Regions from separate parts of the Desulfobacterium sp. N47 genome, predicted to be linked through region 4. Evidence: predicted binding sites of a transcription regulator. Region 4 holds the regulator's gene; each other region holds the start of a gene.
The links. The regulator sigma-54, encoded in region 4, starts transcription at its own class of promoters, with help from an activator protein. The targets are predictions, from matches to a motif close to TNTGGCACANTTTCTGCTNT.

Region 1 (7,725 bases), on a different contig from region 4:
ATAATTCGTGCAGGCTTCTTTGCATCCCTGAAGTAGATGAAAATTTTCTTTTTGATTCACTTAAAAAATTAATAACAATTGAAAAAAATTGGCTCCCCGATGCACCCGGCACTTCATTGTATATAAGACCGACCATTATTGCCATGGATCCTTTCCTGGGAGTGCGGGCATCTTATACATACCGCTTATTTATTATCCTTTCACCGGTAGGAGCTTACTATTCGGCAGGTTTTAATCCTGTTAAAATCCTTGTTACCAAGGATCATGTAAGGGCTGTACGAGGCGGTCTGGGTGAGGCAAAGGCATCGGCAAATTATGCTGCAAGTCTTTATGCAGGCGAAGCAGCCCACAAAGAAGGTTATACACAGGTTTTATGGTTAGATGGCATTGAGCAGAAATATATTGAAGAGGTGGGCTCAATGAATATATTTTTTGTAATTGATGATGAAATTATAACGCCTTCCTTAAATGGCAGCATTCTTTCGGGAATCACCAGAAATTCTGTTCTGGCGCTTTCCAAATCATGGGGTCTTAAAACAATCGAACGCCGGATAACCATTGATGAAGTAATGCAAGCCCATGCTTCGGGAAAACTTAAAGAAGTTTTTGGTTCGGGAACAGCAGCAGTAATTTCTCCTGTTGGGGAGCTTAAGTATGGGGATAAGGTTATTACTGTATCAGATGGAAAAGTCGGCTCTGTAGCAAATAAACTGTTTAAAGCTTTGACCGACATACAGTATGGAAGAGAAAAAGATACCATGGGCTGGATTGAACAAGTAATCTGAACTTATGGAGAATATTAGTGGAACATTCCGAAATAAAAAAACATATCGCAGCTTTTACTGAAAAGATAAAAAAAGAAAACCTTCCCCAGGTGGTTGTTGATAGCTTCCTGTACTATTACCATAAAGTTATTAATGGTGAACGGGGCATAATATTTGACAAAGATATTGAATGCGTTAGGGAAAATGAGATCACTTATTCAAACGACCTGTCCGGATATTCAGATACCGGCAGGAAAGCATTAAAGAATACTGTCCGGATATTATTAAACGGTGGTCTTGGCACAAGCATGGGTTTAAGCAAAGCCAAATCACTTATTGGAGTCAGGGGCGAAAAAACATTTCTTGATATCATAATACAACAGTCTGAAAAAAATAATATAAGACTTGCTTTCATGAATAGTTTCGGAACCGATAAGGATACGGTCAAAGCCATGCAAAAAATGAATTTGCCGGTCTTTCCCATTACGTTCCTTCAGCATAAATATCCTAAAGTACTTCGTGATGGCTTCGGTCCTGCCGTATGTCCTAACAATAAAGAAATTGAATGGAACCCGCCGGGGCATGGAGATATATATGCTGCGCTTCAGACTTCAGGAATGCTTGATAAGCTTCTTTCCGAAGGGATAACATATGCTTTTATTTCAAATTCGGACAACCTGGGAGCTACAGTGGATGAGGCAATTCTGGGTTATTTTGCCCAAAATAATTTTCCTTTTTTAATGGAGGTTTCTGACAGAACGCCATCCGATTTAAAAGGCGGGCACATCGCCAGACATATAAACGGAAACCTTATTTTACGTGAGGTAGCCCAATGCTTTGAAAGTGAACTGGGTGCTTTCAGAGATGTGAGTTGTTACAGTTTTTTCAATACAAATAATATCTGGATAAATCTTATTTATTTGAAAGAACTTATCAAAGAAAAAGGATTTGTTTATCTTCCATTAATATTAAATCCGAAAACCCTTGACCCAAGAGATGATAATAGCCCGAAAGTATATCAAATTGAAACGGCCATGGGATCAGCTATTTCTCTTTTTGATGGAGCGACAGCAGTAAGGGTTCCAAGATCCAGATTTTATCCTGTCAAAAAATGCAGCGAGCTTCTTGCCGTGCGTTCCGATTGCTATCTTGTAGCCGATGAAAAACTGATTATCAATCCTGCAAGAAAGCTTATGGAAATACGGATACACCTTGATCCTAAGTATTACAGCAAAATAGATCAATTTAACGACAGGTTTAAAGAAGGAGTGCCTTCTTTGATAGAATGTGAATCTCTGTCAATAATAGGCGATGTTTATTTTGAAAAAGATGTCAAAATTGCTGGAAATGTAACAATAAAGAATACAGGTAATAACCCGGCTGTAATCACTAAAAATTCGATTATTAATAAAGATTTAACTTTTTGATATATTTAACATAATAATAGCTAATCAGTTCATAAGCTGTTGAGCTGGCAAGACAAACACATAACAGAATGTTCATTAAAGGCATCGGCTTATAATTGCCATATCAGCTTGCTAACATATGAGCTTTGTCTTCCTTAAGTCTTTATCTTCAGCTTATAGGAATTGATTTTTTTCTCACAGTATAGACCACTGTAACCGTGTCTTTTGAATCCGGTGCCATTTTGAGAGAAGGCGGACTCAGAGCTATTTTAACAGTAACAACTCCGGAATTATAGATATTTTCAAGATATATATTATCAGTATTCGCAGTTTTGATTCCATCCAGAATGCGGCTGGATCCGATCACCCTGACTTTATCCGGTATGATTTTGACTTTATCAAGCACCAGATCATTCGGGAGACTGCCCGCCCAAACAACCTTTACAGGCAGCACCTTTATAACAGGCACTCCAAGCGTTACTTCAACAACTGAAGGGATAACTCTTTTTAACATTATACCAGGTGGAAGAGATACGTTTTCATCTGTAAGCAGGAATGAATTTTTTCCTGCAACTGCTTTTGCAAGATCGATCCTGGCTTTCAATTGTTCAGGCCGTATTGATTTAATAAGAGAATCTGAGCCGCCTATATTAAGAATAACAGAATTTACCGAAGTATCCAGAATTTCCACATCCGAATTACGATTCATATATTCAACCGGTACTTCAAGATTAATAAAAGTTTCCATGCCTCTTGAGAAACTAAACCATACTCCCACAATAAAGAGAAATGAAACAAGAGCTGCAAAGGATATTCCAAGTTTTTCCTTCCGCTTATCATTATCAAGCTCAGGAACACCGCCCATATGCTCCTGAAGGATACGCCGGAAATCCTTTTCTTTGTTTATGCGATATATTCTTGAATCTTTAGCTACGGAAACCGTACCTCTTTCTTCAGATACGACTACAACCATTGCGTCTGTAGCTTCAGCCAGTCCAAGTGCGGCTCTGTGCCGCGTTCCATAATATGAAGGAAGATTATTATTGTGTGAAAGCGGAAGAATACAGGAAACTTCAAGAATTCTGTCTTTACTGATTATTGCCGCACCATCATGCACAGGATTGTCATGCCAGAAAATACTCATTATCATTTCTTTTGAAATAACACCACGCCATGGCAGACCGCCTTTTACATATTCTTCCAGATCATCTTTTGCAGGAAATACCAATAGAGCTCCCGTACGTTTACGAGCCAGCTCAAAAACACTTTGTGAAATTTTTTCAACAGGAGTGATAGAAGTTTTTTGAGGGAAACCCCATAAAAACGATTTTATATTTTTTGCCTGCAATACAGTTCGGATTTCATTTCTGAAAACAACAATTATTATAAGGGCTGCAACAGCGGTAATGCCCTGAATAGCCCAACTTGTTATTATGAGTTCTAAAGAAAAAGCTATTCTCTGGAAAAACCACAGAAAAGCTATTGCTATAAGTACTCGAAAAACATTAGTTCCGCGAAAAAGTATATAGAATCTGAACAGGATATAGCTGTTTAAAACAACATCGACAACATCCTGCCATCTGATGGAATAAAAAAATGAGAGAAAATCATGCATCTTTTTGTCTGTTCCAGGAAAATTATTAGAACTTGCGATTTAATTACTATACGGAATTGATTGCTCGCAGCTTGTCTAAGATTGTTGAAGTATAATGATTGGCCATTCGGAAAGCAAGTTAAAATATGATATGGCGGCCATTACAGACAATGACCCAGACAGCCCGGCAACACAGTTTTAAAATCGTTATTGCCTTCATATAAGTTGATATTTCGAACACTATAGCGTACATAAAACAAAATAAATAATTTGAGGTGTAACATTGCCCATATTATCAGTTGCTGAGGCACGAACTAAACTATATTGCTTCATTGACAAAACGTCTTTACCCCCTTTTATGCAACAACCAACAATGGAGAGATAAAACATGTTTACTCTAAAAGATGGAAGCAAAACGAATGATATCCGGTTGGATCGAGTCAAATTCTTTGATGATCGAAGCAAAGAATATCCGGTACGGCGCATGGTTGCAGCCAAAAAATTACGCTCTTACACCTGGCGTTGTAATGTCTATCTGGATCAGGGCAGAGAAGGCGCCTGCGTTGGGTTCGGCATCTCCCACGAGCTGGCGGCCAGACCTGCCGAAGTGCCTGGCTTGACCAATGCCTTTGCACGGGAAGCTGTTTATTGGGAGGCCCAGAAGATCGATGAATGGCCGGGTGGTTCATATCCGGGTGCGCAACAGAAGTACGAAGGTACTTCTGTGCTGTCCGGTGTCAAGATAGTACAAAAAAAAGGCTTTTTTGATTCCTACTACTGGGGTTTTAGTTTGAATGATCTTGCCCTTGGAGTGGGATACCGGGGTCCGGCTGTTTTGGGTCTGCCATGGCTGGAGAATATGTTTGATACCGATGATAAAGGATTCATCCACGCAACGGGAGATGAGATGGGTGGACACTGCATTTTATGCCGGGGCGTAAATGCCAGGGAAAAATATTTCTTGCTGCGTAACTCCTGGGGTCGTGATTGGGGAGTAAACGGTGATTGTAAAATCAGCTTTGATGACATGAAAAAATTGCTGGCCAATGGCGGTGAGTCCGTTTTTTTTCAAAACAGGCATAATGTGGCTTTGTGATATAATGTGATATAATAAGAATAAGTGATTCAGTTAAAAGTCCGCTTTGCTATTGTATCTGAGGGGGTACGGTGAAAAATTTTATTATTGCATGTTTGGGTCTCATATCAATATGTTATCTCCTTAATATCGGTGTGGGAGTGATTGAAGTTATTCCTGATAACATCCCGTTTGTCGGGAATTTGGATGAAGGAGGCGCTGCATTATTGCTTCTGATGTGTTTGCGGTATTTTGGCTTTGATCTTACAAAAATTTTTGAAAAATCTTCCAGCACCAATAAGGAAATTGAATGAAACAAATAATTATGAATGAAACTGATTTAGACTGGCGAAAGTGGCTGAAAAACGGCGACCAATATCTTAAAGCTGCAACACCCAAAGGTGAAAAAAACCGTTTTGGCGCTGATATAAGGTATAATTTACTTTCCATGTCTTTGGAAGGTTATGTAATGGCAATATTGGATTATCACAAAAAACTGCCGGATAATCACACTTTTATCGATCTTATTAATGGCCTTGAAACAGTAATGCCGATTGATGAAACACTGAAAAAACGCATTTTACAATACGAGAACATCCAGTCTATTTGCTCAATAGAAAAATACCACCGCAGCAGTCCGACAAAAGAAGAACTGGATGACTTAAAGGGTGCTATTACCGAAATCAGTATGATAGCACATAAAACATGCGTTTGATGTACTGCAGATTAAATTTGTTCCTGATAATCCTGCCGGGGCAGGCTTATCCAAGTAAGGCATAATGATTTGCGGGCTTTTTAAAAGACCATCAATTATGTTGCATTTTGAGTATTTTTTAAGATATAAAATTTTTTCAATAAATAAATTATTATTGCAATACAGATGGTTATAAACTGAAAAGCTTTAAATGACCCACACCATTTAAGCGAACAAAGCATTGAGCTGTGTTTTATAAAGGTTTCAAACGGAGGTAGAAATGGTCAGAGTTGGAGTCGTTGGTGCCACAGGATATGCAGGCGCTGAGCTTGTGCGTATTCTTTCGGGGCATCCGAAGGTAAAGATAACGGTTATTACTTCAAGGCAATATGCCGGGTTAAGATTTGATAAAGTATTTCCTTCTATGGCAGGTCATACTGATCTTGTATGCGAAGAGCTTTCCGTTGAGAAACTTTATAAAAGAGCTGAACTTTTTTTTCTGTCGCTTCCCCATAAAATACCGATGGAAATTGCGCCGGTTCTGATCAATAAGGGGAAAAAGGTTATTGATCTTTCAGCTGATTTCAGATTCAAAAATCATATAGTCTACTCTTCTTTCTACCAGGAACATACCGCAAAGGATCTTCTTGAAAAAGCGGTTTACGGGCTTAGCGAAGTATATTATGACAAGATAAAAACTGCTGATTTAATCGGCAACCCCGGATGTTATCCTACAAGTACACTGCTTCCGCTTATCCCTTTGCTGAAAGCGGGACTTGTTGACGCCAAAACCATTATCACCGATTCAAAGTCCGGTGTAAGCGGTGCAGGACGCTCCCTTGCCCTTTCATCCCATTTTTGCGAAGTTAATGAATCTTTCAGGGCTTACAAAGTTGCATCCCACAGGCACAATCCCGAAATCAATGAAATCCTGTCCTGTGAAGCAGGCAAAGATATAAAAATTACTTTTGTGCCACATCTTGTGCCAATGACAAGGGGTATGCTTACAACAAGTTATGCACAACTTAAAAAAAATATCAGTGCCCAGGATATTAACGAATGTATGAAATCTTTTTATTCCGGGCGGCCCTTTGTCAGACTATTGTATGATCAGAACAGGCTACCTGATACCTTGCATGTGAGAGGCACAAATTACTGCGACATAGGGTTTGTTATAGATAAAGAAACAAAGCGGATCATTTTAATTTCTGCTATAGATAATCTTGTAAAAGGAGCATCGGGGCAGGCGGTGCAGAATATGAATATAATGCTTGGATTTGATGAAACTACCGGGCTTAAAAATGTTCCTTATCCGTTGTAGCACAAAAGAAGGTTTAAAAGTTCTTGCTTACTTGACAAGAATTATCTAATGGACTAAATAGTTGAGCAATATTGTAAAATAAACCTGAATAATTTGAATTTATAACTTTTTTTTGAAAGGAGATTTAAAATGCCGGCAAAATTAATCCTGGGAACCGAAATCCGGGAACAGATACTGGAAGAAATTACAAAAGAGGTTGCTGAAATCAAGGGAAAACATGGTGTAGTTCCGGGTTTGGTTACAATTTTAGTTGGTGCAAACCCAGCTTCAATTTCCTATGTAACTTTAAAAATTCAGACTGCACATCGTGTTGGTTTTAAAGAAATGATGCCGGGCAAGCCTATTAACGAATCGAACCCGGATCTGAAAAGTCTCCCCGTTGACATATCGGAAGCAGACTTGCTTGCTACCATAGATAACTACAACAAGGATGATTCCGTAAATGGCATTCTGGTACAACTGCCGCTGCCAAAGCATATAGATGAGAAGAAGGTTTTAAACGCCATAGATCCGGATAAAGATGTTGATGGTTTTCATCCGGTCAATGTCGGTCGTTTAATGATTGGTGGTTCAGAGGTTAAATTTGCTCCATGTACACCTGCAGGAATCCAGGAAATGATCGTTCGCGCCGGAGTTGAAACAAGTGGTGCCGAAGTTGTTGTTGTAGGACGTTCCAATATTGTTGGAAAACCCATCGCAAACATGATGCTTCAAAAAGGTCCCGGCGCAAATTCAACTGTAACTATTGTTCACACAAGAACAAAAGACATGGCCTCGCATTGCAAACGCGCAGATATTCTTATTGTAGCAGCCGGTGTTCCTGACTTAGTAAAACCTGAATGGATTAAACCGGGCGCCTGTGTTATTGATG
Region 2 (8,380 bases), on a different contig from region 4:
AAAATGAACCCCAATATTAAAGTTATTATTGTTACCGGATATTCTGATAATGGCAAAGTAAAAGAAATAATAAAGTCAGGAGCAGCGGGATTTGTAGGAAAACCATATCGTTTTACTAAGATATTAAATAAAATACAAGAAATTCTGGATACGAAAACAAACAGAAAATGATGGAACATTTTGCAATTACATCTGATATCCTGCTTTAATCCATCTGTTTTGCCACGCTCTCAGATTGAAGGTTCTGTGCCGGACAGAAGCCTTCCGATATTATCCTTATGCCGATAAATAATAAATAAGAAAATAATTACGGCACAACCTGTCATAAAAAGAGAATTGCCTTCAAACCATACTGCAAAAGGAAGTACTGCGGAAGCCAAAAGAGAACCGGCAGAAACACGCCTGTATAAAAGAATCACAAATATAAATGTTGCAACAGCCACAAGAAAAGCAAACGGAGAGTACGCAAGAAAGCATCCGGCAGCAGTAGCTACACCTTTCCCGCCGTTTTTAAATTTCATATAAAGGGGATAAAGATGCCCTAAAAATGCTGCTATAATAACAATGGATATATAAAGCTCACCATATGAACCTTCAGATTTTGCAACGGAGCATGCAAGATACACAGGGAGCGCTCCTTTCAGCAGGTCCCCGGCAAGGGTCAGTGCGCCAAGCCTTTTTCCCGACACTCGCATTACATTTGTTGCCCCAATGTTTCCGCTGCCTTTTGTCCGGATATCCACGGAAGAAAATTTATTTGCAAGAATAACCCCGAAAGGAATTGAACCAAGCATATAAGCCACTATAACAAGCCCGGCAATCTTTATAGCTTCAAATGCATCCATTGCTGTTTTCTAAATCAAAAATTATAAAATAACAACCTTAAAGCCAGTTCCTTTATGCTTTTGCATAGTATAATAAAGTACTTCCGATTTATGAACAAATGCTATAAGCTCATTTTGCCATTTGTGTTATTTTTATATCAGGTTTTAAAACAAGAAAATAGAGAGTTCCCTTATGTTGCATGTTGCCCGCTGCTGTTTCGGCATATTTACCGTTTCCCCAGAAAATATCGGCCCGGCCGGGGCCACGGATTGCGCCTCCGGTATCCTGAGCTAATACAAATTTACAGCATTTTGCCCACCCAAGAATTTTTCCGTTTTCATCTGCATCGGGCTTTGATGTTTCAATGTAGGCAAGACCTGATAAGGGAAATATGCTTCTGTCCAATGCTATGGATCTTTCCGGCGTAAGTTTTACCTGAAGGCATCCAAAAGGTCCGCCCTGTTCAGTTTTGAAAAAAACATAGCTTGGATTATAATTTAAAATTTCCTGCATTTTTTCCGGGTTGGAATTTAAATACTCACGGATGCTTTGCATCGACATTTCTGAACGCGCAATAATGTTTTTTTGGATTAATAAATTTCCTATACTTTTATATGGACGCCCGTTTGAAGCATGATAATGGACATTTACAGATTCTCCGTTATCAAGATTAATCTTTCCTGATCCCTGGATCTGAAGGAAAAAAAGAGCTACGGGATCTTTTACCCAGGCAATAATACAAACTTTATTGTCAGCAATTGCTCCTGCTTCGATTTCTTTGCGCTCATAATAAGGGACAACCGTTTGCCCCGTATATCGGCCTGTTATTTTTTCTCCTTTATATTTTGGAGAAAATAATGAAAGATTTATAGAAACAAGATCGGATGGTATGCTGTAAACCGGATATTTATATATGTCACTTTGTAAAAGACTTCCTTCAAGCTCAGGCTCATAATATCCTGTAAAAAGGACTTCTCCATTCCCATTACTTCCTGCCGATTTATAAACATAATAATTTATATTGATATATTTTCTTAAGTCATCTGCTGATGGTCTGCTTGCGATAAATTTTTGAAAATTTTCCAGAGAAGCTATCATTTGTGAGGCAGTATAAACATCATTGGCAAAGTGAAACTTATAATTGGCAGGCTTTTTTAAAAGGTATGACAGGCTTTGTCTTATACTTTCATCCAGATTTTCATAATTCATATCATCTGTGAAATCCGGATAGTTTAATGAAGACAGCTTAACTATCGCTGTCGGTTTCTCTTCCGGTCTTAATTTTATTTTGGCGCATCCTGCTAAAACCGAAACCAAAAAAGATAGTAAACAAAAAACAATCAATAAAAGGTTTATTTTTTTTTGCATTTTTCTATTCAATGCGTTAATCATGGCAAAGTTGACTTTTCTCTTGTGAATTTACCGCTTTTGCCCCCCTGTTTTTCAATAAGGCAGATCTCTGAAATGGTCATTTCCTTATCATAGGATTTGCACATGTCATATATGGTCAGGGCTGCAATGGAAACGGCAGTCAAAGCCTCCATTTCCACACCTGTCTGGCTGAAAATCCTTACGGAAGACTCGATTTTTATTGTGCCTGAAGTCTCATCAGGATAAAAATCCACGGCAACATGGGTTAAATTTAAAGGATGACACATCGGTATCAGATCCGATGTTTTTTTTGCAGCCATTATTCCGGCAATCCTTGCGGTTTCAAGAACATTTCCTTTTTTAACCTTATGATTCATTATCATATTCAGAGTATCCGGTTTCATGCAAACAACACCGCTTGCTATTGCGCTTCTTTCCGTTGGTTTTTTTTCGGTAACATCAACCATGCGCACATTCCCGTTTTTATCGATATGTGTAAAAGAAGGCATAATATTTCCCTTTTCCAATTAATTTTTCACCAACACATAAACCCACAACCCACCTTTCCTTGCACCTTTAACCTTGCACCTTAAACCTTGCACCTTTAACCTTGCACCTCGAACCTTTAACCTCTTACCCTCTTGGATGGTATTTGCTGTGTATTTTCTTTAAATGATCACGTACTACATGTGTATATATCTGAGTTGTTGAAATATCAACATGTCCCAGCATTAACTGAACCGATCTTAAATCAGCTCCGCCTTCCAGCAGATGAGTTGCGAAAGAATGCCTTAAACTATGGGGCGTTATTGTTTTTGTTATTTTCCCAAGAGTTGAATATCTTTTAATAATTTTCCAGAAGCCCTGACGGGTCAGAGGTTTTCCGCCTCTTCCTACAAACAGAAAATTGCTCATATTATTTTTCAAAATAAGGGGTCTTGCAGTATTAATGTATTCACTTACTTTCTCTTTTGCAAAAGTTCCGATAGGAACTATTCTTTCTTTTGAACCCTTACCGAAAACTCTTACAAAACATGCATCCATATTAACATCAAAAAGCTTGAGACCGACAAGTTCCGAAACCCTGAGCCCGGCAGCATACAAAAGCTCAATCATTGCTGAATCCCTTAATCCGGCAGGCTTACTGACATCCGGAACAGACAGAAGAGATTTTACTTCATCCTGTGTTAATACATTCGGAAGATAGAAACCGCTTTTTGGAAGATCTATAACTCTTGTAGGATCAGTGGTTATGAGCTTTTCCCTTACAAGAAACTTATAAAATCCCCGTAAGGTAACTAAATGCCTTGCTCTTGATCTTGCTTTCAGTCCATCTTCTCTTAACGCTATAATATGCATAAGAATTGTTGGAGTGTCAGCCTCCGAAATATCTTTAATTCCCTTTTTACCTAAAAAATCAATATAGGTTGCGATGTCGCTTCCGTAAGATTCAAGAGTTTTCTTTGAAAGTCCTTTTTCAACGACAAGGTAATTAAGATATTGATCAACAAGAGAATCTATGGGAGACATTTATATAAACCTTATTTATAAAAAATGTTTTGATCAAGCTTATTTAAGACCTCTGCTCCTTTGTCTCTTACTACAACCATGTTTTCAAGTCTTATGCCACCCCAGCCCGGAATATATATACCGGGTTCAACAGTAAACACCATTTGAGGCTCAAGAACCGTACCTCTAAGCGGACCTACTCTTGGGTTCTCATGTACTGAAAGGCCTGTGCCATGTCCAAGACCATGGATAAATTTTCCACTAAATTCCGTGCCGTCAATATGATTGCGTGCGGCTTCATCCACAGACCTGGAATTTATACCTGACGCTATCGCATTTACTGCCAGAAACTGGGCATCGAGTACTGTTTTATATGCTTTTATAAATTGGTCATCCGGTTTTCCGATAACGATAGTTCTCGAAATATCGGAAAAATAACCGTTTAATGTTGCACCCCAGTCAAAAAGTATAGGTTCGCTTTCTTTAAATGCGCGATCTGAAGGAATTGCATGGGGAAGTGCGCTGTTTGGCCCTGATGCGACAATAGTCGGAAAAGACAAACCCTCAGCTCCGGCTTCGTGCATGGCTTTTTCAATGAGCCAGGCCGCTTCTCTTTCCGTAAGACCGGGTTCGATCAAATCCTGTATCCGGAGAAAAGCAGTTTCCGCTATTACCAGGGCTTTTTGTATTAATCCGATCTCTTCTTCATCTTTTATTACACGCAATGTTTCAACAATATTTTCTGTTTCTACCAGTTCCACTTCAAGGCCGCTTGATTTAATCTCCTCTGAAATTTTTTTGTAATCAAGGTATGATAACCTCACGCTCTCAAATCCAAGTCTTTTCGTACAAAGTTTTTCCAGGATTGACGGGATCTGTTTGGCCAGTCCTTCTTTATAACACATGATTTCATAAAGATGCCCCGCTTCCCTTGCAGCTTGCTCATCATAACGTGAATCGGTAGCAAGGATAAGGCCTGATCCGGAAACAAACAAAGCACCGGCGGATTCGTCAAACTGGGTGTCATGACCTTTAAATCCGCTTAAATATCTCCGGTTTTCATCTACAAGAACCATGAGTGTATCAAGGTTTTTATCAGACATGATTTCTTTTACCCGAAAAATTCTGTTTTCAATAGCGCTGTTCAACTATCTCTCCTTTTCTAAACTTGTGGTTGCTCTTGTAATTTGATCTCCGGCAGTAAGTATTACCGGTAATATTATATTGCATGGTTAGCGTCAATTTAAAAGACAGAATCGAATCAATCATAATTATAATATGTATGCTGTTGCCAATAAGGAGCAGATGGGAAGGTGCCGGGAAGAAAGTTGAAAGTGGATAACTATATTGTAAAATATAACATACAATTATAAGAGATAGTGAAAAAGATATAATCCATAAATTAAGACAGAAACAGTTTCCGGTTACCGTAATTATGCCAAACAATGGCATAGAGCCCGGCATTTTTCAAGCCGGGCTCTTATGAAGTAAATATTGTATTTTCTTTCTTATATAACTAAACTCATTCACAAAAGGAAAGAGACGGAAAAAACAACCGGCGCAGCCGCAACAAGCGTCCACATATAATTAGCATGTGTCCGTACCAGTTCTATAGCCTCTTTATCGCTGTTGCTTCCGTTTCTGCGGCAATAGCCGTTGAAACGCATGCTATTAAAATTAGTAGAAGTATTATTATTTTCTTCATTTTAGTTATCTCCTTTGAACTATAATTATGTATTAACTGTTAAAAGTATATTTTTAATAAGTTATAATGCGTCATTGCCGCTTTCGCCGGTTCTGATTCGTGTAGCCGATTCAACCGGAATAACGAAGATTTTTCCATCTCCCACAGTTCCGGTATATGCACTTTTCTTTATTCCTTCTATCACAGCATCAACCATGGAATCATCCACAACTGTTTCGATTTTAATCTTGGAGATGAAATTTGTCTCGTATTCAACTCCACGATATAATTCTTTGTGGCCTCGCTGGCGACCATAACCTTTGACCTCGGTGACTGTCATGCCTTTTACTCCCAATTCATTAATAGTATCTTTAACATCATCCAGTTTGAACGGCTTAATTATTACCTCGATTTTTTTCATTTATGCTCCTCCCCCTATTCTGTCGAATATATTTAAAAGTACCAATTATCTTACGTTTTGAGCAAGCTCTGTGCCATATGAAAAATAATATATATAACATACAGATATTATGTGCTATATATCGTTCAGGCACTGTTGTGATGATATCATCAATGAAACAAATATGTAATATAAACTTTTTATAATTACATATTTGTTATTATATTAGTCAGCATGGGTATTCTTTTATATACATTCGGTTTAAAGGGGCGTTCCGAACTCACCTTGCTATTTATTATGATGAGCCAATTGCAAAACTTGCGAGCCTGTTTTCCCACTAAGTTTCAAAACGGGAATCCGGTTTACAACTGTCTGAAATCATGAGTGCCCGACAAGAACATGCGGGCATAACAACACATTTTGCAATTACACTTGTTAATTAATTATTGACAATACCGGTACAATAGTAGAATATTTTCATATTATTAAAATGGGTTCGGTAAAGTCAGTCTCTGTATTTTGTTCCAAAATTTGTGTGCCTGTGTAATTGGACTTACGGTTAATTATCATGCAGAAACAGAGAGATATTCTTTCATAATCATGCATGCCTCGTATATGGCGTGATATAAATGCTAAACTGTATTTTTTAAATATTGTAAAAAAAGAATCATAGAAAGGAATATATTAACAATGAGTTATGATTTTAATGCGGATGATGTATTCGAAATAGCTGAGCAGCTCGAAAGAAACGGTGTAAATTTCTACAGAAAAGCAGCAGAGGGCGCCTCGGATTCTACGGCCAAAGCACTTTTAGTTAAACTTGCCGACATGGAATATGAGCACGAAAAGACTTTCAAGGCATTAAGAGCCGGCCTTTCGGAAAAAGAAAAAGCTTCTTTAATATTTGATCCTGATGATGAAGCTGTTCTTTATCTTCATGCGCTTGCCGACACACGGGTATTTTTTGAAAAAAAGATTGATAATACTTCTTTGAAAGAAATTTATAAAGCTGCCATAGAAGCTGAAAAAGACTCTATTGTTTTTTATCTGGGAATGAAAGATGCCGTTCCTGCTAAATTCGGCAAAGATAAAATTGAGGCTATAATTAAAGAAGAAATGCAGCATATCAGGATGTTAAGTTCTGAGCTGACAGGCCTGAAATAACAATTTATTTGCTATATTCTCCAAGATTTGTAAGGCCGGAACGATCAAGAATCTTTATGTTCCGGCCATCAACTTTAATTAATTTCATATCTGCTATCTTTGCAAATATTCGTGACAATGTTTCAGGAATTGTTCCAAGAAGACTGGCAAGTTGATTTTTCGAAATATTTAATCTGACAGAGTCTTTTTTCCCCTGTTCTTCGGAAAGCAGCAATAAATATGACGCAAGCCTTCCCGGTACCTCTTTAAGAGAAAGGCTTTCAATCTGGACTGTAAATTGTCTTAGCCTCATGGAAAGAACAGCGAGCATGCTTAAAGAAAGAGAAGGATTCTTTGTAATAAGACCCACAAAAGTATTTCTCGGAAAAAACAGGAAATGACTTTTGGCAATTGCCTGAGCATTGGCAGGAAATGGTTGACCTGTAAATACCGGAACTTCGGCAAAAGGTTCTCCCGGTCCCAATATATGAAGAATTTGCTCCTTTCCTTCGGCAGATACTTTATAGATTTTAACAAGCCCTTCTGCAACAACATAGAAACCATTTCCGGGATCACCTTCCAAAAAAACGGTTTCACCCTTATCGAAATATTTACTTACAACAATATTTTTTATATCATTAATCTGGCCATTAGATAAACCACCAAAAAGAGGAACATTGTTTAATATTTTAATGATATTTTTCATTTTTTCTCCTTTTTTAAAAATATTGTCTTTTTCTTGACTTAAGTCAAGGCAAAGCTGTTTTTATTAGTATATTTTACAAATCAAAAAGATAAATAAAATTTACAACAGTAATTAAACAATAAAATAAGGAGGAATCAATCATGTTTTGTTATCAGTGTGAACAAACTGCAAAAGGGGAAGGATGTACTATAGCGGGTGTATGCGGTAAAAGTTCCGATGTTGCAGCCTTACAGGATCTTCTGGTTTATGCTCTGAGAGGATTATCTTTATATGCTCTTAAAGGTTATAAAGCAGGAATTATAGATAAAGAAATAAATAAATTTACCTGTGAAGCAGTCTTTTCAACTTTGACAAATGTGGATTTTGACCCGCCGAGGTTTCAGAAACTTATTAATCAGTGTGTTGCTGTTCGCGATTCTCTTAAGGAAAAGCTTTCAAAAAAAGGGATCACTATTGCCCATACGGAAGGCCCGGCCACATTTACTCCCGAAACAACCATTGAAGGGCTTATAAAACAAGGAGAAAAAGTAGGATTAAAAAGTGAGCCGGATCTTAATCCTGACATTTTATCTCTGCAGCATATATTGACATTCAGTATAAAAGGTGTTGCCGCTTATGCGGATCATGCAATGATTTTGGGAAAGAGTGATGACAAAGTATACCAGTTTATTTATGAAGCTCTTGCTGCGGGCTTAAATAAAAATTTGACAGCAGATGAACTTGTAGGCCTTGTTTTAAAATG
Region 3 (8,380 bases), on a different contig from region 4:
GATTAACGTCGAAAACAAAGTCTATCAGACTCTTGCGGACTTAATCAGAGAGAGAAATCGACTCGTTCATAATAAAAGCAGCTATGAGTCTCATGAAGGCACCATCATGGAAGATTCGGATGGAAACCCCTAAATTGTAGTGCCAGAACAATTACAAAACAGATTGTCAGGTAAAATTGACCCAACACTTGGTGTCCAAGGAGATATCGGAAGGTACCATGAATCTTCAGAAAAGCTTCACGAAATGTTTTTTGATATTTATAAAGAAGATAGTTTCGATGGTGTCAGGCACGGCGTAAAATTGTAATAAAACCTCCAGAATAAAAATGTTACTGATTTTAGGCATATATTTTGCTTATTTTTGATTTTTACTAAACCATATCTGCTTTAATTTATGTATAATATGAATAAAACATATAAAAGAAGAATATTTCTTATAATGTTTTTTGGAAGAAAAAATAGCATTTTCGAACCGGTGAGCGGATTACATTTTTAAGTCGGCCCTGACAGATGGAAATGAATTGATTGTCTCCATAAATGATGGAGATGCAAAATATGATGTAAACCTTATAATTAAAGATTGACGGCCTAACCAAGGGCTGTTGGCGGACTCGGTTCCTCGTCGCAAAGCCCCGCCGTTAATCGCCTCTTTCGGCATAGAGCAAATGACAAATATAACGCCATCAACTGTATGACAGCAGAAGAAATAACACAGAAAATAAATAACAAGAATTTATTTAAAAAACATAAATTTAGGAGATATGATGGGGAACTATGCCAAAATTATGTCATTTGATGAAATTGACAAAATCAGAGATCAAATAGGACGCCTTGTGTGCACTTCCGGAGGATATGACCCTTTACACCCGGGCCACACTAGCTGTCTCATAGAGTCTAAAGCGTTTGGGGATACACTCATCGCAATTGTAAACGGTGATTCCTTTCTGCGCGCTAAGAAGGGAAAACCATTCATGGATTTGCGCACAAGATGCCTAATGGTCTCCTGTATCAGAGAAGTTGATATCGTAGTTCCTTTTGAAATTGAAAACGACAATACAGTCAGTGTCGCCTTGAAACGATTAAGGCCAAACGTGTTTACAAAAGGTGGTGATCGATCTGATCCAACTAAAATACCCGAATATCCTGTTTGCGAAGAGCTTGGTATAGAAATAAAATTTGGAATAGGACTTTCTAAAGAATGGAGTAGTTCAATTTTGCTTAATGAATGGGGTGAACATTATAAGCGTCAGGATCATAAATGAAAAATATAGAAATTATTAATCGGCTGATAATTATTCCCCTCCGCAAAAACAGTCTGACATGATAATCTCCCGCATCCGAATGTCTATTGGTTCAGCTGACAGCCTGCGAGGGCAGCTTGTAAGCGGAGGAATAAGCTCTGCGATTATTAGAGGAGCTAGTCAACTCTTAGCCTTGTTTATCGGAATCATTCTAGCGCGGGGGCTTGGAGCACAAAATTATGGTATCTACGCTTATGCAATAGCCTGGATGTTATTCTTAAAGGTTCTTGCCGGATTCGGCTTGCCCGCCTTGCTATTGCGGGAGGCTGCCACCAGTGAGGTGCGGCTGAAGTGGCAGTATTTACGTGGGCTACTTGTAAGTACAGCATTGATTGAGGTAATTGTATGGTTTGTCTTGGTCGCGATTACGGCTTCTTCCTTGTGGCTGTTGAGGGACGAAATGACACGAAGCAAAACTCTCACCTTTATTGTTATGCTACCTTTGTTACTACTTACAGTTTGGACTAATGCAACCCTAGCAGCCTTGCGCGGACTAAGACATGTAGTAAAAAGCCAGGCCGTAGAGATGTTCATCTATCCCTTGTTGCTATTGCTTATTCTCGCTGGTCTCTTTACCATAGTTCCTGGGCCATATTCGCCACAATATGTTATGGGAATCCACGTTTCCGTTGCGGCGGTGATATTGTGTGTAGCTTTGCTTATGTTGTTCCAAAATCTGCCAAAACCACTTCTAACAACACCAGCATCATACCCCATACGCCAATTGCTGGTTCGTGCGTTACCGTTTGCACTATTAGCAAGCGCAGGCTTGATTAATGACCAAGCCGATATTCTCATACTCGGAATGTTACGACCATTCGACGATGTCGGTATTTACCGCGTTTCAGTAGAGATATCAGGATTCGTGGCTTTTGGTTTACACGCCGGGAACGCTGTAATTGCTCCTAACTTCGCAAGAATTTACGCTCAGGGCGATATGGCGCGATTGCAACGGCTGGTCACTATCAGTGCGAGGGTATTCTTTATTCCCGCCTTGCTTTTAGCTCTAATATTTTTTGTAGCGGGTGGGCGTATTGCCGCTTGGATTTATGGTCCGGAATTTCTGCGAGCACAGACACCATTGGCATTGTTGGCTGCTGGTCAGTTCGTTAATGCTTCTATGGGGTCGGTTGGCTATCTTTTGACAATGTGTGGTCATGAGAAAGTTGCCGTTCGAATCCTTCTATGGACGGCAATGCTCAATATAACGCTAAACTTTGTCTTGATCCCCCTGTTCGGAATAAATGGTGCAGCCAGCGCTTCGGCATTTACCCTTGCTCTTTGGAATGTGCTTCTATATAGTGCAGTGAAAAAACACCTGCGAATACGATCCACTGCGTTTTCTTTTTCAAAATTAACAAGGAGATAGAAAGGTAATTATGAGAATTGATTTTTCTTCTTTCAAAAAAGTCGATAATCTTGGTGTTGGTAGTCTTGTCGTTCTCGCAGTTAAGAACTGTAATCATAGTAAGGCTTTGAAAGATAGAAGCCACGAGCTTGATGAAGGACATAAGAATCAAGATTACTCTAAAATATTTATGGAACTGAGAGGACAAATAGATGATGGTTTCGTAGCATTAACCCCATTGTTGCCAAATTTTTCACTCGATCATGCTTTTTGGAAAATAGAAGGCAAAGAACCAAGGGGCGTTGCAGTAAGATTTGACTTCACAGTTATTGGATTTGTAGATCGTTTGGTTGTGCTTCGGACTAATACTGGAAAAATTTTAAAAGAAATCGAAAACCCCCTGTTTAGAAATATACACAGTGTGAATTTCTCCAAAAATAACCCTATGCGTGTTTTGGTTTGTTGCACGGGAACAGAATCAATATTAGAGATTGACATAGGAACAGGTAACGTCTGCTGGGAGTGGTTCGCATGGGATAATGGGTTTAATACAAATCCTCGGGGACTCACTTTAGTTAGACTTGGAAAAGAATCTGCGTATAAAAATAAAATATTTATAATAGACCACAAAGATGCCAAAAAGAAATTACTTAGCAAAGATCCCTGTGATAAACATGCTATATCAATTGACATGGGCAATATAGAAAACCTCCTTGGTTTGGAAAAATGGCAAAAATCAGTTGACCCAAATTGGGCTACTTATGGTTGTGACGATCAAACAATACTAGCAACCTTCCTTTATCGAGGAGTGGCCGTTGAGATTAGCAGAAACGATGGGACAGTGAAAACATTAATAAGTGATCTAAACCGTCCGCATGGTCTCATTAAATATGAAGACGGCTATGTCGTCTCAGACACACGCAATGGTGCTGTATTGATATTGGACAAAGAGGGGAAAAAAACAAAACAAGTGGATTTCTCGAATCTTGATTCCCACAGTAATGAGGGCAAGGAATGGATACAAAATACTCATCAGCTTGATTGCGGCCTACTGGCAACAATAGACAGCAAAAGGAATAGAATATATCTTTGGAATCCTATAGAAAAAACCTATTCCGTTTTGCCTTTTCCAGAAAACTATGCACTACAGTCTGTGAGGACTGTATATAGACCAGCCTCGCCAACAATCAACTGGTGGGAAACACTCTGGAAGAATGAACGTGGACAACAGGAATAGAATGACTTCTTTATGTGCGACGAGAATTGGCTCTTGACATTGGACATGGATGCCTGTACCCTTGTGTTCGAGCGGGGAACCCGCTCAACTCATCGTTACTTTCTTTCCATTCGTAATAAACATTTTTCAAAGAACCAGGTAGTATTTGTTTGTAGATACCGTTCTTGTCAAGCGGAAACCGGTTTATAATTTGGATCGTATTTTTTCCCGGATTTCAGGACTCCAAAGACAATATGAACCAATTTCCGCATTATCGCACAGACTATTACCTTGCCATTTTTTCCTTTATCTTTTAGGCGGTTGCAAAATGCTATCATTAAAGGATTGCATTGAATCGATACTAATGCCGGCATGTAAAAAACCTTTCTAAGCCGCACATGTCCAATTTTACACAATCTTGGTTTTCCTTTAATAGATGATCCTGAGAGTGTTTCCTTTGGAGCGAGTCCGATGAATGCAACCAGCTCACGAACATGATTGAATTTTTCCAGATCATCTAATTCTGCCAGAATGACAGCAATGGTTACCTTGCCAAGTCCGGGAATAGTATCCAGCAAATCCTTATTTCGTTTGAGGTTAGGATCTTCTTCAATCAACCTCGCTATTTCTTTTCTGATCTTTTTAATTTCATGATCCAAATAAGCAATATGTTCTTTAATCAAAAGAGATACGCTTTCATATGCGATGCTGATCCGATTCTTCTCCTGAGTTCGCATGTTGGTCAGACTATCAACTCGCCTGACTAAAGCTCTCAGGGCTCTGATCTCCGGTGAAGGGGGTATCCATGGTATTGGTTTCATGGCCAAACAGAACCTGGCAATCAAGGAAGCATCAAGCTTATCCGTCTTGGTGCGAAGCAGTTCACTTTGAGCAAATCCCTTGATCCTGGCAGGATTGACAACGCTGACTGTGTGACCAGCATCATGAAGATAAAACGCAAGTATCTTCTCCATAATTGCCCGTGGCTTCCATGCAGGCATGAACCTTTCGAATTTCCTGTTTCTCAAGCCAGATTCTCAGCACATCAAAACCTTCAGCCGAATTTTTACAGGTTTTATGTTTTGTCTTTCCATCTACAAGCAAAGCGACATCGAATTTCTGTTTTGCTATATCTATCCCAAGAACCGATACTGACATATAACTTCTCCTTTCAAAGTTAGAAATATTTACTTTGGTAAAAAACTTTGTTCGAATCAACCTTGTAAGTGCAAACTCATTCCCATTCGAGAAGGTTTATGATACCGTACGAGTTACTGAACAAAGCAGTGGGAAGAGGATCTACTCTACAAAACATGCTCTCTGGCATCAGGTGAACGACAGATTCACTCTCCCCATTTTACCCCGGCGTCCTGGGATAGTTTATAACATTTTTTGATTAATAAGAACACAAGGTGGAGGCAGCGATTCTGGCGGTTCTCCTTTTGTTGAATCAATAAATGTCAAAATAGCGTTAAAGAAAACGTTCGTTTTCTTTGTTTTTATTAATTATTATTTCAAACCCTTTTTTTTACAAAAAACCGTATAAATATCTTGTATAAAAAAGCAAAGGGGTCAAATCCGCTCTTGGCTCTTGCGACATTAAAAAAAGCAAAGGGGTCAAATCCGCTCTTGGCTCTTGCGACATTAAAAGACAAATGAGTTTGTTATACCCTATCGGCAGCAAGGCCTTTGTGTCTGGCTTATACCGGCAATTTAAAAGTTATTTCCAATCGGTTAATGAAAAAATACCTAAGAGCATCGCCGGGCTTGATGGCATTTATTCTCTCAAGCGGCTTACTGATAATATTTTATGAATTCGGAGCTTTGTTATGTTGTGCTAACTCATCCGGATATCAGTCTCCGCCGAAATTACGGTTTGTGCACTTCATACGAAACCATGTTTTATTACATTATTGGAATTATATACTGATATTAATAAACATAATTGTAATTTATTCATCTAACTCCCTATCTTAATAGTGCGATTAATATTGGTATAACTATTTATTATATCATCTAAATATTAATAAAGTATGGCATATTCATTGCTTGATGGTTGGTTTTACGTTTTTTCACTTCTTTTATTTAATATGATGTAATAATAGGAATAATATATGAAGAAAAAATCTTTGTTAGCCGCTGTCGCACCCATTATCTTTGCTTTAACTCCACAAATTGTTCATGCATCCGAAAGCACACCTGTGGATACCGGTACTACCGCCTGGATGCTGATTTCAACCGCTTTCGTGCTTCTTATGGTTCCCGGCCTTGCCATGTTTTACGGGGGACTGGTAAGAACAAAAAACGTACTAAGCACTATGATGCACAGTTTTGTATCAATGGCTGTTATCGGCGTTTTATGGGTAGTATGCGGTTACAGCATTGCATTCGGTCCGAATATCCTCGGAGGTTTTGCCGGATGGAGTAATGATTATTTTTTATTAAAGGGTATTGATGATGCAATTATAAAAGGCGTGCCCGAATACGTACTTGCCATGTTTCAGGGCAAATTTGCAATCATTGCTCCGGCTCTTACCAGCGGTGCGCTGGCGGAACGTGTTTACTTTCGCGGTTACATCACATTTATAATATTATGGATGCTTTTTATATACTGTCCATTGTGCCACTGGGTGTGGGCAGCCGACGGTTGGCTTTATAATGCAGGGGCGGCAGGTGTTATTGATCTTGCAGGAGGACTTGTAATTCATGTTTCCGCCGGATTCAGCGCTCTTATAGTAGCAATATTTCTGGGTCTAGGTTATCCTAAAACTCCGATGGCACCCAATAATCTCGTAATGACTTTAACAGGGGCAGGTCTTTTATGGGTTGGCTGGTTTGGCTTCAATGCCGGTTCAACAGTACACAGCGGTCTGGATACTGCCCGGGCGCTGACCATGACACAGATTTCTGCCGCAAGCGGTGCCTTGACCTGGCTCATTATAGAGTACTTTAAGTTCCGCAAAGCCACCGCCCTCGGATTTGCTTCAGGCATACTTGCCGGCCTTGTTGCCATAACTCCCGCTGCAGGTGTGGTATTGCCGTTCGGCGCAATTATATTGGGAGCTCTTTCATCTGTTATGTGTTTTTATGCTCTTACCGTTAAAGTGAAGTTGGGTTATGATGACAGTCTTGATTGTTTCGGGATACACGGTATCGGAAGTGCTCTTGGGGTAATTTTGCTTTCTTTTTTTATCCGCGACAGCTGGATGCAAAATGCTTCAGCTGTCAGCCATAAAATCTGGACTGTCTGGAATCAGCTTACAATTCAATTGATGGGCATCGGTGCTACAATATTGTTTGCTGTAGTCGGCACCATAGTGATATGTTTTATTGTTGAAAAAACTGTTGGTTTCAGAATCACTGCCGAATCTGAGAAAATCGGGCTCGACCAATCCATCCACGGGGAACATGGTTATGGCTCCATGCAGGAATACTAGAATAATAAGGGTTCAAGGGGTCGAGGATTCGAGGATTCGAGTGAAATGTCTAAAGCATTAGAAAACCAACACCTGAACCCTTGAGTCCTCGAAACCCTGAATCCTTTTTGGGTAAAACTGCCTGTTATTTTAATCCAAGCTCAAAAAGACTATTGGCGTTTTTCCAGAGGATATTTTCAAGCTGTTCTTTTGTGATCTTACCGGTTTCATGTAATTTTAAAAATTTTTCCATATCAGCCTTCTGGTCCTGCCATGGAGAATCAGTGCCGAATAACAATTTATCCTGATTATGATTATTCAACATATAAATAAAATTTTCAAGGCTGATATCATAATCATTTTGCGGCCAGTCGCAATTATAGTAACTGCTGGACAGTTCTATATAAATACCGCTGTCGATTAAATTTCTGCGCTCATAGTCGTAAATAAAAAGACCGCCGCCATGTGCTGCAATAATCTTTAACTCAGGCAGTATCTCATGCAGCTTGAGTAATTTGCTGGGATTAGCATAGTATTCAGGCCGATCATCATCTGTAAGATATCTCGGTGGTATCCGGGAAGTATCGAATATAACCGGCAAGTCAGCCTTAACAACCTTTTCGAAAAAATTAAGGGACTGGCGGGCGGTAATATTAAAACGCTGGAAAACACTGTGAAGCTTTATCATCTTTGCGTTTTTTAACTTAAGGTCTGCCAGTATTGCATCCAGGCGCGGATGGTCCGGATGCAATGTTCCGCAAAATACAGCCCGTTGGTCTTTCTTGCTTTCCCTGTAGTAATAATCATTGATATGCTCTATCTTTCTTGGATCTTTAACTACAGGAAGAATAAAATACTTTGAGATATTATTAACATCCGCAGATCCTGAAAGACCTTCCAATGTCCCGTCTGCTCCGCGCTTAAAATTTAAGATGATTGAAAAATCTATAGAAAAGGTTTCTTCAATATATCTTTCACGGTATTCCTCTTCAAATATATGGGTATGAGCATCTACAATATGCTTCGGTTTTACATCATAAGAATCAATCAATTATATATCTCCTGAAACAACAAATATTTTTTTATTCCTTTTTTTTCT
Region 4 (8,380 bases):
GCAACAAAAAGATACTCATTACAGAACGTGGTACTACGTTTGGATATAACAATCTTGTGGTTGATTTCAGAGGTATTGAAATAATGCAGGGATCAGGATATCCCGTTATTTTTGATGCAACTCACAGCATACAGCTCCCGGGTGGTGCAGGAAAGAGTTCCGGCGGTGAACGAAAATTTGCGCCAATACTTGCAAAAGCAGCTGTTGCGGCAGGGGCTGACGGTATATTTATGGAAGTTCATCCTGATCCGGATAAAGCGCTCTGCGATGGGCCCAACTCGCTGGTTCTTGACAGCCTTTATGATTTAATTAAAAGACTTAAAGCAATACGTCAGGTTGTTATTTAGACACACCCAATGTGATTGGCTTTATAATAAATAAAACTGGATTACCATGATATTTAAAGTGCCTGATGCCAAAACCAGGCTTAAACATGTAAGGTTATTGCTTCTTGACGTTGACGGTGTAATGACTGATGGTACTATTATTTATGATGACAATAATATACAAACTCAGACTTTTCATGTCAGAGACGGGCTCGGAATCAGGCTTCTTATGCTTGCAGGAATAGAAGTCGGAGTGATTACCGGCAGAAAATCAGAAGCGCTGCATCACAGATGCAAAAACCTTCATATCGGGTATATTTATGATAACGTTAAAAATAAGGTTGAAATACTTCATGAAATAATTGCAAAAACCGGAATAAATGCCGATGATATTGCATACATGGGTGATGACCTTCCGGATATTTCAATTATGAAGGAAGTAGGGATACCGATAGCTGTTGCGAATGCCCATGAGATAATAATTGAAATATCACATATTGTAACGTCAGCCAAAGGCGGGGCGGGGGCTATCCGGGAAATATGTGAAGCCATACTAAAAGCGCAAATGCTCTGGGATTCTGTTATAGAAAGATTTTAATAATGAAACTGTCAAATATATTCAGCAATAAAAAAATAAAAATTGCCTTAATTACATCCATTGTCATTACAATAACTGTGATTTTCGGCGTTATTATCGGCTACCGGTATTTTTCAAAAAAGCCTGAGAGAATGCTTCCTGCCGTTCTTGACGGATCAAGCATATCCTTAGAAAGGATAAGCCAGATCTCTTCAAAAAACGGTATTATGGAGTGGAGTCTTGAAGCACGTTCGGCAATTTACAGCGAAGACAAAAAAGAGGCCTTTTTTAAAGATCTGACTGTTACTTTTTTTACAAAAGACAACCAGGAAGTATATCTTTCCGCTGACAAAGGAACCTTAAAAACCGAATCCGGCAATATAGAAATTAATGGCAATGTGGTAATTAAAAACAATGATTATATGTTAAAAACAGGAAAAATAAATTATGATAATAAAAAACGTATTATACAATCAAAAGCACCGGTTGAACTAACCGGCAAGTCTTCAAATCTTATTGCAAGCTCCATGGCTATAGATTTAAACACAAATAAAGCTGAGTTAATTGGTAAAGTGGACGGGATATTTGGTGATAACTTATCATTATAAAAATAGATATTACTTGCATTTGCTGTTTGTTGCAGTTTTTTTGTTATTTTTAATTCATTCGGGAGACGTACTTGCAGCAGACAAGACAATAAAGCCTAAAAAAGACGGGAGTGTTGAGAAAACCCGTATAACTGCAGATATGCTGATTGTTGACGGAAATTCAGATAAAGCCGAATTCATCGGAAAAGTGAAAGCCGTTCAGGGAACAACCGTTATTACTTCAGACAGATTGAATATTTTCTACCAAAAAGTCGATACAGCCGCTAAAGATAACCCAAAAGAAAAAGAATCAATAAAAGAAATAATAGCAACCGGAAATGTTAAAATATTGTTTGATGATAAAATTGCAATAACCCAACATGCTGTTTATGCAACAAGTACCAGAGTTTTTACATTAACCGGAGTCGGATCTAAAATTACAAGTGGAAATAATTCGATAACCGGATCAAAAATTACCTTTTTCAGAGATGACGGACATGTTAAGATAGAAAGCAGCAGGAGCAATCGTGTTGAAGCTGTCTTTGAATCTGATGGAAAAGGAATATAAATGTCAAAATTGCTTCTTGATAAACTTGTTAAAATTTACAAGAGAAGAAAAGTTGTAAATTCAGTTGAACTTAATGTCGAAAGCGGCAAAGTATTCGGACTGCTTGGTCCTAACGGAGCAGGTAAAACCACTATATTTTATATGGCCGTTGGAATGGTAAAACCGGATGAAGGTAAAATTTCAATTGATGATGAAGATATTACCAGCTGCCCGATGCACATTAGGGCCCGCAAAGGATTGGGTTATCTTCCCCAGGAACCGTCAATTTTCAGAAAGCTTACGGTAAGAGAAAATATAATGGCAATTTTAGAAATGCAGCCTATCTCATCAAAGGAACAGAATGAACGCGCTGACAGACTTCTTGATGAGCTTGGCATTAGTCATCTTTCGCACCAAAGAGCATTACTTCTTTCAGGGGGAGAAAAAAGACGTCTTGAAATTTCACGCACTCTGGCAACAGAGCCGATCTTTATTCTTCTTGATGAACCCTTTGCAGGAATAGATCCGCTGGCTGTGCTTGACATAAAAAATATTATTGTGCATCTAAAAAATCGCGGCATTGGCGTACTGGTTTCAGATCATAATGTCAGAGAAACTCTTGATGTATGCGATATGGCTTATATCATCAGCGACGGGAGAATAATTGAAGCGGGCAATCCCGAAAAGATCGCTTCCAGCGAAATTGCGCGCCGCATCTATTTAGGGGACGAGTTTAAACTTTAATATGGCTCTTGAATTCAGACAACAGCTCAAATTATCCCAGCAACTGGTAATGACCCCACAGCTTCAGATGGCTATAAAGCTTTTGCAGCTTTCCCGTCTTGAGCTTGTGGAAACAATACGTCAGGAGCTTGAGACAAATCCCTTACTGGAAGAGTCTTTTGATTCACATCCGGATGATTCACCTGTTGAACGAAGTGAAAACCCGATTCAGCAGGAACTCCCTGCAGACAAAGAAATTAAAATAGAAGAAAAAATTAATTACGATGTTGACTGGAGCAATTATATTGACGAATATAATACTCCGGGGAAAACTCATTTCGAGACTGAAAGGAAAGAAACCCCAAGCTATGAAACCTTTATTTCCGCTAAGGAATCTTTAAACGACCATCTGCTATGGCAGCTTCTTATGGCCTGCACAACAAAAGAAGATGAAGAAATCGGGAGTTTGATTATCGGCAATTTAAACTCAGACGGATATCTTGACAATTCCATTGAAGAAATATTTATTAACAGTAATTATTCAATCGACAGGATTGAAAGTGTTTTGACCCTGCTGCAGACTTTTGATCCCCCGGGTGTTTGTGCAAGAGATCTTAAAGAGTCTCTCTTAATCCAGGCAAGGCAGCTTAATCTTGACAATACCTTAGTAACTGAAATTATTGAGCATCATCTTAATTACCTTCAAAACAGAAACTATAAAGCCATATCAAAGGAACTCAAAGCCGATCCCAACGAAATTTTGGTGGCAATAAATATCATAAAAGGCCTTGAGCCAAGGCCCGGAAGAAAATTTTCGGATGAAGAACCTCAGTATATAACCCCGGACATATATGTACATAAGCTGGAAAATGATTTTGTAATAGTATTAAATGACGATGGAATGCCGAAACTTAAAATTAATTCCTATTACAAAAATACAATCAGCAGTGGTGGAAAAATAAATAAAGATGCCAAGGAATACATAAATGATAAAATTCGTTCAGCCGCCTGGCTCATAAAAAGCATCCAGCAACGCCAGAAAACGATATACAGGGTCATGGAAAGCATACTCAAATTCCAGAGGGAATTTTTTGAAAAAGGTATAACTTACATGAAACCCATGGTTTTAAGAGATATCGCACAGGATATCGAAATGCACGAATCGACAATAAGCAGAGTCACAACGAATAAATATGCATTTACTCCGCAGGGAATTTATGAATTGAAATATTTCTTCAATAGTTCTATAAATCGTTCAAATGGTGAAACTATTGCATCTTCCGGAGTTCAGGAAATGATAAAAAAGATTATTGAATCCGAAGATCCCAAAAAACCCTACAGTGATGATAAACTAACCGAAATACTTGTTAAAAATAACGTAAATATTGCAAGAAGAACTGTTGCTAAATACAGAGAGATGTTAAGAATACTTTCTTCTAATAAACGCAAACAACCATGAGGAGGATTTAATATGCAAACATCCGTTACTTTTAAAAATCTCGATCCTTCTGACAATCTTAAAGACTACATTTGTGAGAAGCTGGACAAGCTTGATAAATATTTGGACAACCCGGCGGAAGCAACTGTTGTTCTTTTAATAGAAAAATTTCGCCATATCGCAGAAGTAAATATCACAGGCGACCGATTGAGTATATATGGTAAAGAAGAGACAAACGATATGTATTCGGCTGTCGACATGGTTGCTGACAAGCTTGAGATACAGATAAAGAAAAATAAACAAAAAATACGCAAACGCAGAGTAAACCACAAAGATAAATCTATAACCGGAGACCATGAAATTAGTTTATCTGATGAAGAATCAAGCGTGGGGCAAATAGAGATACGGAATATAGAATACAAACCCATGGATATTGAAGAAGCTGCTATGCAGATGGATCTTGTTAATGATAATTTTCTTGTATTTACAAACTCACGATCAGAGAAGATCAACGTACTTTATAGAAGAAAAGATGGAAATTACGGCCTGATTCAACCCATCAGTTAATAAACAGCTTTGATACCGGCGATATGCTTACTTGCAGGCATGATGGAATAAAATGAAAATTCTTGAAGTATTACAAAAAGATACTATCAATACCGATCTCAAATCGACGGATAAGAATGGGATTATACAGGAACTAGTTGATTCTGTTTCCAAAATAACGGGCAAAGACAGCGAAGAGCTTGTAAATGTTATTATGGAAAGAGAACGGCTCGGAAGCACCGGAATTGGGGGAGGCATTGGGATTCCACATGGAAAATTAAAAAATCTTGAATCGCTTGTATTAGGTTTTGGTTTAAGCCGAAAAGGTGTAGATTTTGAATCAATGGACGGGCGGCCAACTCACCTTTTTTTCCTGATTTTAACACCTGAAAAATCTACCGGTCTGCATTTAAAACTTCTTGCACGGATTTCAAGAATTTTAAAAAATGATTCTTTTAAAAAGAAGCTTTTGAAAGCAACCGGTAGTAATGAGGTTTATTCCATAATTAAAGAAATTGATGAAGATTTTTAAAAACAATCCCTTTTGAAGTGAATAATTTAAAAATATTTATAATTACGGGACTCTCCGGATCGGGCAAAAGCACCGCAATTGCGGCATTTGAAGATGCCGGGTTTTATTGCGTTGACAATATGCCTGTTGCTCTTCTCACAAGTTTTCTTAAACTTCCCATAAAAAGCTCAGAAGAGATTGCAGGTCTTGCTTTTGTAATGGATTTGCGTGAAAAAGATTTTTTAACTAAATACAAATCGGTTTTTGATTCAATAAAGCAAAATAATTATTATTTTGAAATCATGTTTCTTGAGGCTGATGAAGAAGTTCTTTTGCAGCGCTTCAGCCAGACAAGAAGGCACCATCCTCTTTCCCGTGGAAAAACACTTATCGAAAACATCAGAATCGAAAAAGAACAGTTAAAGGATTTAAAAACAGTTTCCGACAGGGTAATAAATACATCACGCCACAGTGTTCATGAACTCAAAGCCATAATTTCAGATATTGCATACAAAAGCAAAAATACTTCTCCAATGAATGTTCACATACTTTCATTTGGTTATAAATATGGCATACCTATAGATTCAGACCTGATTATTGATGTACGTTTTCTTGCAAATCCCTATTTTAAACCTGAGTTGAGAGACCTTGACGGAGAGAATCAAAAAGTTGAAAATTTTGTTCTCAAAAACAGGCAGACAAAAACTTTTTTAAAAAAATATCTTGAGTTACTTGACTATTTAATACCTTTATATGAAAAGGAAGGAAAGGCATATTTAACTATTTCTATCGGATGTACAGGAGGCAGACATCGATCTGTAGCTATTGCCGGAAATATTTATAAGCATTTAGAAAAATCCGGAATACGCATCAGTATCTCGCATCGCGATATCAGCCGTTAATTACATACCTTTTATGTTTGTTCACAATTTGCCATAAATTACACACAGGAGCTTTATGATTGGAATCGTTATCGTAACTCATCAACAACTTGGAGATGCGTTGATAGATGCTGCTGAATTTATACTGGGAAAGCATCCTGACAAAGTAGCCTCTGTTTCCATAAATATTAATGAATCTGCCGATAAGCTCAGAGAAAAAATATCCGAAGGTATTAAAAAAGTAAATGATAATGAAGGAGTGGTTATTTTTACGGATATGTTCGGAGGAACGCCTTCAAATTTAAGTTATTCATTTCTTGAAGAAGGCCGTACAGAAGTCATATCGGGAGTAAACCTTCCTATACTGTTAAAAGCTATAAATTCACGAAAAGATATGGATGTAGCAAAGCTTGCTCAATGCATCGAGGTCTATGGCAAAAAAAGCATTTCGCTCGCAAGTGGTATTTTGAAAGGAAATAAAAGGACATAATTTATTGCAGTGGCATCTTATTGAGCTTACCCGGCCCGATATAGAACATATTCTTGAAATTGAAGAAATGTCTTTCGCAGAGCCGTGGTCACTCACTCTGTTTCTTGAAGAACTTATATGTAAAGACGCTTTTGATTATGTGATTAAAATTTATGGAGCCAAAGAAACCGAAACTGTTATAGCATATATATGTACCCGTATTATATACAGTGAGATGAATATCTTAAGGATTGCGGTTTCGAAAGAATGGCGAGGTATCGGTGTTGCTTCCTGGTTGTTGGATAAACTTTTTGAAATTGCTGTTTCTAAAGGTGTGGTATCGGTATTTCTCGAGGTAAAAAGCTCTAACAATGCAGCCTTAGCTCTTTATAATAAGTCAGGATTTGCAAATATAGGCAAAAGACCAAACTATTACACTGAAGCAGGAGAAGATGCTCTTGTTTTAATGAAAAAATTAACCTCATAGTTCATGTTATATGAAGAGGTTATCAACAAAGAGCTATTATTTACAAGGAGATTATCATGAATAGCCGTAAGCCATTTATTGCAGGCAACTGGAAGATGTACAAAACCTGCTCCGAGGCTGTTGAAACTGCCGGAAAATTAGTAAAACTTCTATCACAAACAAGTGATGTTGATATTATGATAGCACCGGCTTACATAGCGCTTGCACAAGTCCATGAGGCTGTGAAAGGCAGTTGTGTTATGCTTGGAGCACAAAATCTTTTCTGGGAAAAAAAAGGAGCCTACACAGGAGAAATATCCCCGGAAATGATTGTTTCGGCTGGATGCACATATATTATTATCGGGCATTCGGAACGCAGGCAGTATTTCGGTGAAACCAATGAAACCGTTAATAAAAAAATCAAAGCCGCAATCAGCTATAATCTTAAACCTGTTTTTTGTATAGGTGAATCGGAAAAAGAGCGCGAAGCAAACGACACATTTAATGTTCTTGACAAACAGGTAAAAATAGGATTAGAAGGCCTTTCGCAAGATAATATGCAAAATGTAACTTTGGCATACGAACCGGTCTGGGCCATAGGAACCGGAAAAACCGCATCAAGTGAGCAGGCTCAGGAAGTGCATTTATTTTTGCGTAATCTCATTGAAAAACTTTTTGGGGAAAACATTGCCGAATCGATAAGAATACTGTATGGTGGAAGCGTAAAACCGGAAAATATCGCAGAACTGATGACGATGCCCGATGTTGATGGCGCCCTTGTCGGGGGGGCGAGTCTCGATGCCGACAAATTTATGCGCATTGTAAAATTCAAAACGGTTGGGTAAACTTTTATATGTCAATACTATTAATAATAATACATGTTATTGCATGTATAGCGATAATAATGGTAGTGCTTCTTCAGACAGGAAAAGGAGCTGATATGGGTGCGGCCTTCGGAGGAAGCAGCCAGACTCTTTTCGGAAGTACGGGAGCTTCCACTTTTTTGAGCAAGGCAACTACCGTTGTAGCCATTATATTCATGATCACATCTCTTTCTTTGGCTTATATGTCAGGAAACAGAAATAAAAGTTCGATCATGGAAAAGGTTAAAATACCTGTAGAGCAAAAAGCAGCACCGGATAGCAATGCTATTGCAATACCTTCCGGAGAACAGACAGCTCCGGCAGCATTGCCGGATACAGGTGAAAAGAAATAGAAAGCCGAAGTGGTGGAACTTGGTAGACACGCTATCTTGAGGGGGTAGTGTCCTACGGGCGTGCGGGTTCAAATCCCGCCTTCGGCACCAATA

Region 1: a site for sigma-54 is predicted at 3,925-3,944, ahead of VXK47_RS19080 (diadenylate cyclase). Genes of this name have one in related genera too.
Region 2: a site for sigma-54 is predicted at 5,869-5,888, ahead of VXK47_RS15520 (P-II family nitrogen regulator). Genes of this name have one in related genera too.
Region 3: a site for sigma-54 is predicted at 5,898-5,917, ahead of VXK47_RS04735 (ammonium transporter). Genes of this name have one in related genera too.

Annotation. Positions count from the first base shown of each region.
Region 1 covers NZ_JBAMMY010000295.1:532-8,256, forward strand. The annotation lists gene VXK47_RS19070 (branched-chain amino acid aminotransferase) at 1-785, shown strand, start outside; gene VXK47_RS19075 (UTP--glucose-1-phosphate uridylyltransferase) at 803-2,191, shown strand; gene VXK47_RS19080 (diadenylate cyclase) at 2,340-3,785, opposite strand; gene VXK47_RS19085 (C1 family peptidase) at 4,153-4,860, shown strand; gene VXK47_RS19090 (hypothetical protein) at 4,932-5,153, shown strand; gene VXK47_RS19095 (hypothetical protein) at 5,150-5,554, shown strand; gene argC (N-acetyl-gamma-glutamyl-phosphate reductase) at 5,814-6,854, shown strand; gene folD (bifunctional methylenetetrahydrofolate dehydrogenase/methenyltetrahydrofolate cyclohydrolase FolD) at 6,984-7,725, shown strand, end outside.
Region 2 covers NZ_JBAMMY010000240.1:10,893-19,272, forward strand. The annotation lists gene VXK47_RS15490 (response regulator) at 1-171, shown strand, start outside; gene plsY (glycerol-3-phosphate acyltransferase) at 231-845, opposite strand; gene mltA (murein transglycosylase A) at 955-2,193, opposite strand; gene moaC (cyclic pyranopterin monophosphate synthase) at 2,214-2,705, opposite strand; gene xerD (site-specific tyrosine recombinase) at 2,830-3,726, opposite strand; gene VXK47_RS15515 (M24 family metallopeptidase) at 3,738-4,853, opposite strand; gene VXK47_RS15520 (P-II family nitrogen regulator) at 5,472-5,810, opposite strand; gene VXK47_RS15525 (ferritin-like domain-containing protein) at 6,471-6,953, shown strand; gene VXK47_RS15530 (Crp/Fnr family transcriptional regulator) at 6,958-7,638, opposite strand; gene hcp (hydroxylamine reductase) at 7,779-8,380, shown strand, end outside.
Region 3 covers NZ_JBAMMY010000077.1:32,554-40,933, forward strand. The annotation lists gene VXK47_RS04700 (hypothetical protein) at 1-133, shown strand, start outside; gene VXK47_RS04705 (hypothetical protein) at 140-307, shown strand; gene VXK47_RS04710 (adenylyltransferase/cytidyltransferase family protein) at 762-1,262, shown strand; gene VXK47_RS04715 (flippase) at 1,342-2,670, shown strand; gene VXK47_RS04720 (YncE family protein) at 2,681-3,886, shown strand; gene VXK47_RS04725 (IS110 family transposase) at 4,054-4,839, opposite strand; gene VXK47_RS04730 (IS110 family transposase) at 4,808-5,023, opposite strand; gene VXK47_RS04735 (ammonium transporter) at 5,980-7,302, shown strand; gene VXK47_RS04740 (amidohydrolase family protein) at 7,427-8,332, opposite strand.
Region 4 covers NZ_JBAMMY010000285.1:27,847-36,226, reverse strand. The annotation lists gene kdsA (3-deoxy-8-phosphooctulonate synthase) at 1-347, shown strand, start outside; gene VXK47_RS18270 (KdsC family phosphatase) at 394-924, shown strand; gene lptC (LPS export ABC transporter periplasmic protein LptC) at 927-1,511, shown strand; gene VXK47_RS18260 (LptA/OstA family protein) at 1,552-2,058, shown strand; gene lptB (LPS export ABC transporter ATP-binding protein) at 2,059-2,781, shown strand; gene rpoN (RNA polymerase factor sigma-54) at 2,783-4,219, shown strand; gene hpf (ribosome hibernation promotion factor) at 4,232-4,765, shown strand; gene VXK47_RS18240 (PTS sugar transporter subunit IIA) at 4,818-5,276, shown strand; gene rapZ (RNase adapter RapZ) at 5,294-6,157, shown strand; gene VXK47_RS18230 (PTS sugar transporter subunit IIA) at 6,213-6,626, shown strand; gene rimI (ribosomal protein S18-alanine N-acetyltransferase) at 6,631-7,092, shown strand; gene tpiA (triose-phosphate isomerase) at 7,149-7,916, shown strand; gene secG (preprotein translocase subunit SecG) at 7,925-8,287, shown strand; tRNA gene VXK47_RS18210 (tRNA-Leu) at 8,291-8,377, shown strand.